DNA from 3 places in the Peribacillus aracenensis genome. Region 3 is predicted to be linked to each of the others. Evidence: riboswitches for the same ligand, from Rfam matches in the RefSeq annotation. Region 3 holds a riboswitch; each other region holds the start of a gene.
The links. A riboswitch is a leader RNA that binds a small molecule or an ion and turns the genes downstream of it on or off. The one in region 3 is predicted to bind preQ1.
Positions count from the first base shown of each region.

Region 1: it holds a riboswitch for preQ1, as region 3 does, so the genes downstream of both, N0M92_RS24450 (QueT transporter family protein) here and queC (7-cyano-7-deazaguanine synthase QueC) in region 3, are expected to answer to the same signal.
Region 2: it holds a riboswitch for preQ1, as region 3 does, so the genes downstream of both, queF (preQ(1) synthase) here and queC (7-cyano-7-deazaguanine synthase QueC) in region 3, are expected to answer to the same signal.

Region 1 is NZ_JANZMJ010000035.1:50,447-53,727, reverse strand. Features, by position in the region: gene N0M92_RS24465 (DUF3892 domain-containing protein) at 1-87, shown strand, start outside; gene N0M92_RS24460 (hypothetical protein) at 164-976, opposite strand; gene N0M92_RS24455 (YbaK/EbsC family protein) at 1,108-1,629, opposite strand; PreQ1 riboswitch class I at 1,800-1,844, shown strand; gene N0M92_RS24450 (QueT transporter family protein) at 1,851-2,336, shown strand; gene N0M92_RS24445 (TVP38/TMEM64 family protein) at 2,459-3,115, shown strand; gene N0M92_RS24440 (PAS domain-containing sensor histidine kinase) at 3,230-3,281, shown strand, end outside.
Region 2 is NZ_JANZMJ010000014.1:51,795-55,075, forward strand. Features, by position in the region: gene N0M92_RS15130 (YfmQ family protein) at 1-359, shown strand, start outside; gene N0M92_RS15135 (BA3454 family stress response protein) at 687-977, opposite strand; gene N0M92_RS15140 (DMT family transporter) at 1,069-1,926, opposite strand; PreQ1 riboswitch class I at 2,057-2,102, shown strand; gene queF (preQ(1) synthase) at 2,207-2,707, shown strand; gene N0M92_RS15150 (aspartate kinase) at 2,911-3,281, shown strand, end outside.
Region 3 is NZ_JANZMJ010000007.1:105,871-109,151, forward strand. Features, by position in the region: gene queE (7-carboxy-7-deazaguanine synthase QueE) at 1-711, opposite strand, end outside; gene queD (6-carboxytetrahydropterin synthase QueD) at 704-1,174, opposite strand; gene queC (7-cyano-7-deazaguanine synthase QueC) at 1,174-1,839, opposite strand; PreQ1 riboswitch class I at 1,895-1,937, opposite strand; gene N0M92_RS09805 (methyl-accepting chemotaxis protein) at 2,123-3,281, shown strand, end outside.

The DNA of each region.
Region 1 (3,281 bases), on a different contig from region 3:
GTCTTTCATAAATATGGACGTGACATATTGCGGAGTGAGCCCGATGGGATAAAAGAAAATAATCTGGATCAACTGCCGGAGTTTTAAGGGGGAGACTGCCCGATATGGGCAGTTTTTTCTATTTGGATGCGCTAAAAAAGAACCCGCATGATTAGCTGGATCCTTATTTTTCATACTGATAGGATTCAGAGATTTCGAGCAGTCGGCCACAGGACTCGACAACCTCGATGATTTCCATCCATGACATGTCCAGACCCAATTCATTAGCATGGGAAATCTTATCCCGTAATTTCCGGATGGCATTTGCATCCTTCTTCCCTTTACTTTTCGAAGGGATTTGGAAGAAGCGCCTCAAATCTTTATCTTTATGTATGATATCGAATTTATCACTGATTTGCAGGCACTCGATTATATTGATATCCTCGTTTTTATCGATTCTCCTTCTATATAATTCGGTTGCCTTTTCAAAACGGTCTTCGCTGATCATTGGATACCAGCTGCCATCGCCGAATCTATCCTGGATGATATCGCTCATCCTCATTTCCAATAAAGTAATGTATCCGAATATCAGCATCCTGATCGGAGGCTTTTGAAGGTCGGCATGGGTAATCAACTTTTTAATCGAATTATTCTCTAATACGAACACCCTTGTTTTATTCTTGAAAATCTGGAGAAGCTGGATCAAAGGGGTTGAATCCGAAACCATTTCCCTTGGTGAAAAGTTTCTCAAATATTCAGAAATGCTTCCATCACCGAGTTCTTCCCTTTCGATATACCCGATGATTTCCCCCTGATCTTGCACTGCCAATATATCAAAGTTCTTTTTTTCCAATGCTTTCTGGATATCCACTGCCAGATCGTTTTTATGGCAAAACTCAAGCTCCTGGGCAATGCTCTTAACCGTTATATTCTCTTCATAAAGAGTTTTAAGACTAAAATAGCAGTTATTGCCTTTTCTTTTGCTTTCATTTAACATCTTTCAACCTCCACTCAGGAACACTTTCCGCCCGATTTTCCGCTTAAATCATAGAAAATGTATGCCGCCGCCACTAAAATAAAGTCCACCGTAGTGGACTCAATACCATTCATGTGGATTTTATGAAACCATCAAAGGCCATTAACTGCATTGCCTACCGTCGTTTCCTCATTTTCCTTCTCTTCCCAACCTTTGCATACATCCACCCAATCCTTAGCACCTGAATATTCAAACAACTCAGCGAGTTTAAGTTCTATGGCAGAGTTCGCACTGCCGCATGCCGGGAACAATGTATCAAAGCGTTTCATCGATACATCAAGAAAAACAGCTAGATCATTTGCCAAACCAAACGGGCAAACCCCTCCGATGGCATGGCCGGTCTGTGCAAGCACTTCTTCAGGTGAAAGCATACGTGCTTTGAAACCGAACGTCTGACGAAATTTCTTATTATCCACTTTCGCGTCCCCTGCGGCAACAACCAAAATGGCTTTTTCACCTTCTCCCTTAAAGGAAAGAGTCTTAGCAATCCGCGCTGGGATAACACCGATGGTTTCCGCTGCTTCAATCACCGTAGCACTTGATGTTTCGAACTCCATTACATCGCCTTCCCGATCCCATTGTTTAAAATGGCTTTTGACACTCTCGATTGACATCCTATATTCACTCCTTTGAAGTACATATTGAAATAATATCATCCATCATTGCAATAAATCAAAATCCAATTGAGCTACTTCCCCTGCTTGAAAACTTATAAATTAAAACCATTCTTTACAAATTGACGAAACAAGCTTACATGGGATACTATTAAACATCGGGCAAACGCCTAAACGTGGTTCGTAACCATCCCACGATAAAAAACTAGGGAGAGAGTAAAATGAATGTTCGTACACTCGTAATAAGCGGGTTATTGGCTGCCTTGTATGTGGCGGTCTCATTGGTATTCCAACCAATATCATTTCAGATGTTCCAATTTCGTGTACCGGAAATATTGAATCATCTGATTGTATTCAATAAAAAGTATATCTACGGTATCGTCGGCGGAGTCTTCATATCGAATCTGCTCTTTTCCCCGATGGTGCCATATGACTTGATTTTCGGGGTGGGGCAATCTCTGCTCGCCTTGTTGCTTGTCATTTTTGTTTCTCGGTTCATAAAAGGCATTAAAGGACGGATGATCGCAACGATTATCTTTTTCACGTTCACAATGTTTTTAATTGCAATTGAGCTGAATCTTGCCCTGGGCTTCCCATTCTGGTTAAGCTGGATGACCACGGCTGTCGGTGAATTCGTTGTCCTCTTGATTGGAGCGCCAATCATTTATGGAATGAACAAAAGAATTCAGTTTGAAAAGTGGCTTTAATGGAATCTTCGTGTCTGAAACCCACTATAATGGAAAAGAGCTGTCTGCAATGATGCGGCAGCTCTTTTTTTCACCAATGAACTCGAAAATGATAAACTACTAGTAAGAATGGTGGTGGCCCTTTGAAAAAAATCCTGACCATAATCGGTCTATTGGTAATCGCAATATTTATTTTCTATAATGCAGAGTTATTCACTTTGGTTTGGAAAAGTGATCTGGATTCTGTTATTGGCATTTTGAAGGAAAACCTTTTGCTTACATTTATTGTGACATTCGTATTGATGTTTGTACAAAATTCTTTTACAATCATCCCCTTAATTTTGCTCCTGACCATCAATGTCACGATATTCGGATTCATATATGGATATCTATGGAGTTGGTTTACAAGCGTTGTTGCCTCAGGTTTCATTTTTTATGCAGCAAGAAACTGGTTTCAGGAACTTCTCATAAAGAAAATTAGCGAAAAATGGCAAGAAACTGTTGTAGAGCATGGCTTCATGTACGTTTTTACAGGCAGGATTTTCCCTCTGATCCCAACAAGCTTAATTAACTTGGTAGCTGGTGTCAGCACCGTCACTTTCAAGGATTTTTTATTAGCGACGGCACTTGGTAACCTTATTTACTTTTTCTTCCTTTCGCTCATTCCATATGGACTGTTATCTGTTGAAATGAACCAATATACGCTAGCAGCACTCGCACTCGTCCTCTTACTATTTTTCATTATCTATAAGCGTGCAAAAAAGAAAAGGAAACAAACCTTTTTCAGAAAAAACAGGTGACCACTTTGATCCTGTTTTTTTATTTAGGAATCTGCATATATTTTTTTCCGATAGTTTGTTAAAATGTGTATGTAATTTTACCTTAGAAATGTCTTAAAATCAGGGAGAATCTCCATGTCCAAACGCTCCATCTTAGCAATATATATCCTATCCGGGATTCTTACAC
Region 2 (3,281 bases), on a different contig from region 3:
TCAGCAAATTTAAAATGCACTCAGAAATTAGTGGCGAGAATGCGATCGTAACCTTTGACGGAAAACGTTTGGAAGGTATAGAAAAAATTCAAGTCATTAGTTATTTTAATAACGCTAGATTTTTGAAAAAAAATCATATATTCCCAGGGAACGAGCAATTGTTTTTACACCCAGAGAACAGTGGGATTCCATTGGTCATTGATACTAAAAGAAGCAAAAAGGATGTTAGGTTATTTGTATACATTTACAATGACCACGTCGATGTAGTCAAACAGTACAAGAAGAAAGTCATTTCTTATAGTCTTCTTTCAGATAGCCTCCAAGAGCGTTCCGTGCCATTAATAAGTAAATTAGTTTAATAAAAAAATGACGGTCTCTTTAAGGACCGTCTTAGACTGTAGACAATTTAACCGTTAATTTCCACTCCAGGGACTCGCTTTTCACGCAGGAGTCTCGTACCCTGCGTTTCAATTAACTTAATATAGAACCCTTTTGTCTACAGACTGAGACCGGTTTTTAATGAATTTTATTAAAAATCTAGTACACAAACTGACATCTTAATTTTAGTTTCTTTTGGAAAATGCAATTAAAAGAGAGGGAATTACTGTAAGAGGTTCTTTCATCGTGCATATGAAATTATTTAAATGGTAATAAAAAAGCAGGTATCTATTGCGATGCCTGCCTTTTTATGCTTTCCATTGTTTTTCAACTTGATGAAGCGCTTGTTGTAAAATTACTTCATGATCTGTATCCGGTTTAGTAAGGACGTTAGTTTGATAAGATTTTCCTTGAAAATCAACCGTTACCGTAACTTTTACCATTATGCATCTTTCCTTTCCTAATTCAGAATTAAATGGGGTGGTTGTACCTATTTCTTTAATACCCGTGACAGAGGATTTTTCAAACATTTCAAAAGTAGTAAAACATAAAGAATTAATATTCAAAATTATCTGATATTTCAGGGAGCGTGTCAACACTTTTTTTTGACCACCCTATTTCCCGGCACAATAAAAAAACGACCTGGCTTGTACTCGTAGCAGCCAGGTCGTCTTTGTAAATGAACTATATTCATATTTTAGTCAAGATAATGCCGATTAATGCTGCAAGTACGCCGGCAACTTGATAGTTTTTTAGTTTTTCCTTGAATAAATAACATCCTGCGAATACGACAACTAAACAGTTCAGGCTGACGACAGGGAAGATGATGCTTGCGATGCCAGTGTTCAACGCAAAGAAATAACATCCATAGCCTATAGTGCTTAAAAGGCCTACCAAGGAACCGATTTTGATTTCCTTTAGCTTGATTTTTTCCTTTTTAAAGGCCAGAGCCGAAAGAAGATAAAGAGTTCCGCCTCCGTACATTGATACCAGAATATCAAGGGAATTTAAATGAAGACGTGTTGATGTCGTCATAAGAATGCCTAGCACACCAAAAGATAAAATGGATAATAATGTGTGCATCATCCATGGGACATATTGATGGTTGCCTTTAGCATTAGGTGTATACTGAATGACTAATGTAGCGAGAAACATGCAGACGATTCCACTCCACTGCAAAGTAGAAATATGTTCGTGAAAAATTAAAGCTGCACAGAGAATGGGGAATATTGCATTCGCTGCGATTAAAGGAGATGTCAAGCTTGCCGGTCCTTTTTCAAAGGCGCTTGCCATCTGGATATTACCATTAGCGTTCAGTACCCCAATGGCTCCACCAAGCATGATGGACAGCCAGTTAAACTGTAAACCATCCACAGATACTCCATAAGATATGGCCAAAATAAAAGCTGAAAAATAAAAGAAGAATTGGATATGTACTTTTGAGTAACCCTTTCCGCTACTCCATTTAAAAATGCTGTTATTGATTCCAAAACATAAACTAGTGATGAGGGCTGCAAAAATCCACATTGACGTAATCTCTTCCTTCATGTAGGATAAACTTCTTCTACATTTTAAGCCGAATGCATGCAGGAATCAAACCAAATTTTAAAAGTATGATTGACAGATTAGATATTTTTTTCTATATTTACTATGACAATTTTAAAATATTTCCCGATAAACGGGAGAGGTTCATAGCATCACCCTCTTAAAAAAACTATGGCTTTGATATTTTTCGCGAATCAACCATATCTTTGAGGAGATATGGTTTTTGTTATATAGAGGCCCATTTTATGAATCTCCCTGAAACGTGGGATTAGGAGGACTTTTAATGTCTGGAAGAAAAGAAGAAGAGTTAAAAAAAGATATCACACTGCTTGGGAATCAAGGAACAAAATATACATTCGACTATGCGCCTGAAATCCTTGAGTCATTCGATAACAAACATCCGAACCGGGATTATTTCGTCAAATTCAATTGCCCGGAATTCACTAGCTTATGTCCGATAACGGGCCAGCCGGACTTTGCGACCATTTACATAAGCTATATTCCAAGTGTGAAAATGGTGGAAAGCAAATCATTGAAACTTTATTTATTCAGCTTCCGCAATCACGGTGATTTCCATGAAGACTGCATGAACATCATCATGAATGATTTAATCGAATTGATGGATCCTAAATATATTGAAGTCTGGGGCAAGTTTACACCTAGGGGCGGAATCTCCATCGACCCTTACACGAATTATGGGAAACCAGGTACGAAGTATGAGGAAATGGCGGATTACCGCTTGATGAACCATGACTTATATCCTGAAACCGTGGATAATCGCTAAAGAATAGGAGAGACAATGGGCAAATGCCCGTTGTCTTTTTTAGTTTTTTAGCTATTATCGATTAGTGGTCTTGTTGTTTTGTCCTTTTTAAAAATACATTTGTCCTTCAGTAATGGAATTTCCACTTGATTGTTTCGAGAAAAAGCGTAATAATAGGGAGAGATAATTTTGACAGAATATTTACGAAAATAGGGGTTGTCGAGATGAAAGTTGCAAAGTTTGGTGGAAGTTCACTTGCGTCAGGTGAACAGTTGAGAAAGGTATTCGAAATTGTTGTTTCTGATCCAGAGAGGAAGATTGTAGTCGTTTCGGCTCCAGGGAAACGCAATTCCGATGATATAAAGGTGACGGATTTATTGATTGAAGCTGCTGAACAGCAGCTGCGCGGGGATAACGGAGAGCATTTGATAGAGGATGTCGTATCCCGCTATGCGAGCATTGCTGAAGAACTGGATATATCCGAGAGTGTCGTCACTGGGATCCGCGAAAATTTAATGGCGCTGTTGCATGCAGACCAAACTAACCCGAAGCGCTATTTGGATACTTTGAAGGCAAGTGGCGAGGATAATAATGC
Region 3 (3,281 bases):
GCCCCATATATAGGTATGCAGCTGGGGCAGCACTTTCACATCATTCAATTCATCATCTGCTATCACTTTGTCTATTAACTCTTCGTACTTCTTCAAAAGACCGCTGATCAATTGACGATCATCCGCCGTCCTGCTATCGTCATTGCCGACCTGCAAATAAAAAGGAATATCCGGGTAACGACCATGTACATGTTTGGCATATTGATAATCTTCCTCATTAAAGACGACAATCTTCAATGAGACATGGTTTTCAGGATTCCGATTGGCAAGGTTCAAGAGGATTTGGTCGAGCACCGTAAAGTCCGTGTTCATTCTAGAGCTCGGCGGCTTAGGTGAAATCGTCAGTTCATCAATATCGAGAAACCAATCCTGCCATCGGCTCCCTTGTGTTTCGACACCTATCTTCATTTTATTTTCATGCAAGATCGCTATCAACCCGTTTAGGTTTTTCAGCAGAGCCGGGTTTCCGCCTGATATCGTCACGAAGGAAAAACCGGAACCCCCAATTCGCTTCAGCTCATCCCATATTTCTCTTGCAGTCATTTGGACGGTATCTTCCTTACCGGTGCCATCCCAAGTAAATGCGGAATCACACCAGGCACATGAATAATCGCAGCCTGCCGTCCGAACGAACATGGTTTTTTGACCAATGACCATTCCCTCACCTTGGATGGTCGGTCCGAAGATTTCCATAACCGGGAGTTTACTCACTTTCCATCCACTCCCGTCTGGCTTCGGCATAGCTTGTCGGCGTTTCGTATAGTCGAACAAATTCGACTCTAGCACCCTCATATTCTTTTAATGAAAGGGCTTCGGCCATTTTTTCATAAATCCAGACAACCATATTTTCAGCTGTTGTATTCATGAGCGGCAGGGTTTCATTCAAATAACGATGATCCAGGTGGATTTCAATTTCATTTTTCCATATATCCTTGATGTCCCCGAAATCTATCATCAAACCGCGTGAATCCGTATATCCGCTCAATCCGAATATGACCTTATATGTGTGGCCATGCAGGTTCTTGCATTTTCCTTCATAGTCATGCAGATGGTGCGCCGCGTCAAAGGTGAATTCCTTACTCACAAGAACCCTCTTGGTTGTATACTTCAATTGGCTGCGCTGAATGTCTTCATCTATTTTTTGGAGTTTATCCACTATTGTAAAACCGTACATCATGAAAGCACCTTCCGTCTGCTTACATAGTCATCCAGTCCTTTTTTCCGCAGATTACATGCCGGACAATCTCCACAGCCGTCGGAGATGATTCCGTTATAGCAAGTCAGGGTCTTTTCGCGGACAAAGTCGAAGGCGCCAAGCTGATCCGCAAGCTCCCATGTTTCTTCTTTATTAAGCCACATTAGCGGCGTATCAATCACGAATGACTGGTCCATCGACAAGTTCAAGGTCACATTCAACGATTTAATGAATACATCGCGGCAGTCAGGATATCCGCTGAAATCCGTTTCACAGACACCGGTGATAATATGTTTAGCGCCAATCTGACTCGCCAGCACTCCGGCAAACGAAAGGAACAGCAAATTCCTCCCTGGTACGAACGTCGACGGCAATTCCCCTTCTTCTCCGTCCGCAACTGCAATATCACTTCTCGTCAATGCATTCGGTGCCAGTTGGTTCAGCAGCGACATGTCAAGGATATGATGGTTCACGCCCAATTCCTTGGCGATGCTTTGAGCGCATTCGATTTCCAAGCTATGCCGCTGATTATAATCGAACGTCACCGCTTCCACTTCCTCAAATCTCTCCAATGCCCAGAACAGGCACGTCGTACTGTCCTGACCTCCGCTAAACACAACCACTGCCTTTTCTTTCTTCTTCATTTCTATAAAACTCCTTTTTACGGAAAAAAACAGCACCCTAAGAATAGAGCACTGTTTCTCCTTAGTTTTTTTGAGAGGGTAGCTAGAACCTCTTCCGCCTTAACGCGGAATATTATATTTTTCCAAGTCAATAGTAACTTGAAAACGATCATAAATCAAGTTGATTATATTTAGTGAATAGTAGAGCTGATGGAAAATTTGGTTATCTTTTCATTGCTTAAATATCCCATTATCCGTCCGATAAAATAGTGTGAATAAAATATCGATAAAGGGGTCCATTAATTTGAAAAGCATTAAAGGAAAGGTATTGGTGGCATTTTCACTCATCATATCTTTATGTGTCATATTAGGAGCATTCAACATTTACAGCAGCAACAAGTCACTGGTATATTCCCAGAATATCATCGAAAAGGAACTTCCGCTTCTTATCCAAGATGAAAAGCTGCTATATAATCTAGCACAAAGAACCGCATTCGCCCGAGCCTATATTCTATATGGTGACGAGAGTTATAAAGAAAGGTTCTTACAATATACTGAAGACAGCAAGGTCATCCAGGAAGATCTCCTGGCTTTGAGCGATTCTGATAAAGTGAAGGCATTGATCGAGAAAAGCCGGGATTGGAGGATGATGATTGTAGACCGGGTATTTCCACAATATGAAAAGGGAAATGAAGAACGAGCGAAAGAGATACTCAAAAATGAAGTGGCGCCAATCAGCAATGAAGTAATGGAGGGTTTCAAGGAGCTTGCTTCGGAACGCGAGGAATTGATTGTCGCTTCAGGTGAAACCGTCATCGCAAGCGGGAAATCGGTAAAGACGACAAGTATCATCATATCCATTGCGGCAGTCCTTATCGGCCTTCTGCTGGCGCTTGTGACTGCCAACCTCATTACCACCCCCCTCCTTAAAATCAGGGACAGGATGAAAATGGTGGCTGACGGAGAGCTGAATCATGAGCCCCTGGAGCAAAAGTCATATGATGAAATGGGCGAATTAACGGTATCCGCCAACCAAATGCAGAAAAACCTTCGTGATACGATCGAAAAAATGCTCGTTGTATCCGAATCCGTTTCCAACCAAAGTGAGAATCTGACTCAATCAGCAAATGAAGTCCAGCAGGGCAGCAAACAAATAGCGACTACCATGCATGAACTTTCGGAAGGTTCGGAGTCACAGGCCAACCGGGCAGCTGAAGTGGTTCGCATGATGGATGATTTCACCGGCAGAATCGAGTTGGCCCGCCTAGAAGGAGTGAATGTTGCTAAAAGTTCAACCGAAATCCTTTTCTTGACCAAGGAGGGCACCACTTTAATGCGCAGTTCGATCAAACAGATGCAATATATTGATGGGATTGTAAAAAATGCCGTAGAGCAAGTGAAAGGGCTCGATTCCCAATCGCAGCAAATTTCACAGCTTGTACAGGTCATCAAGAATATATCCA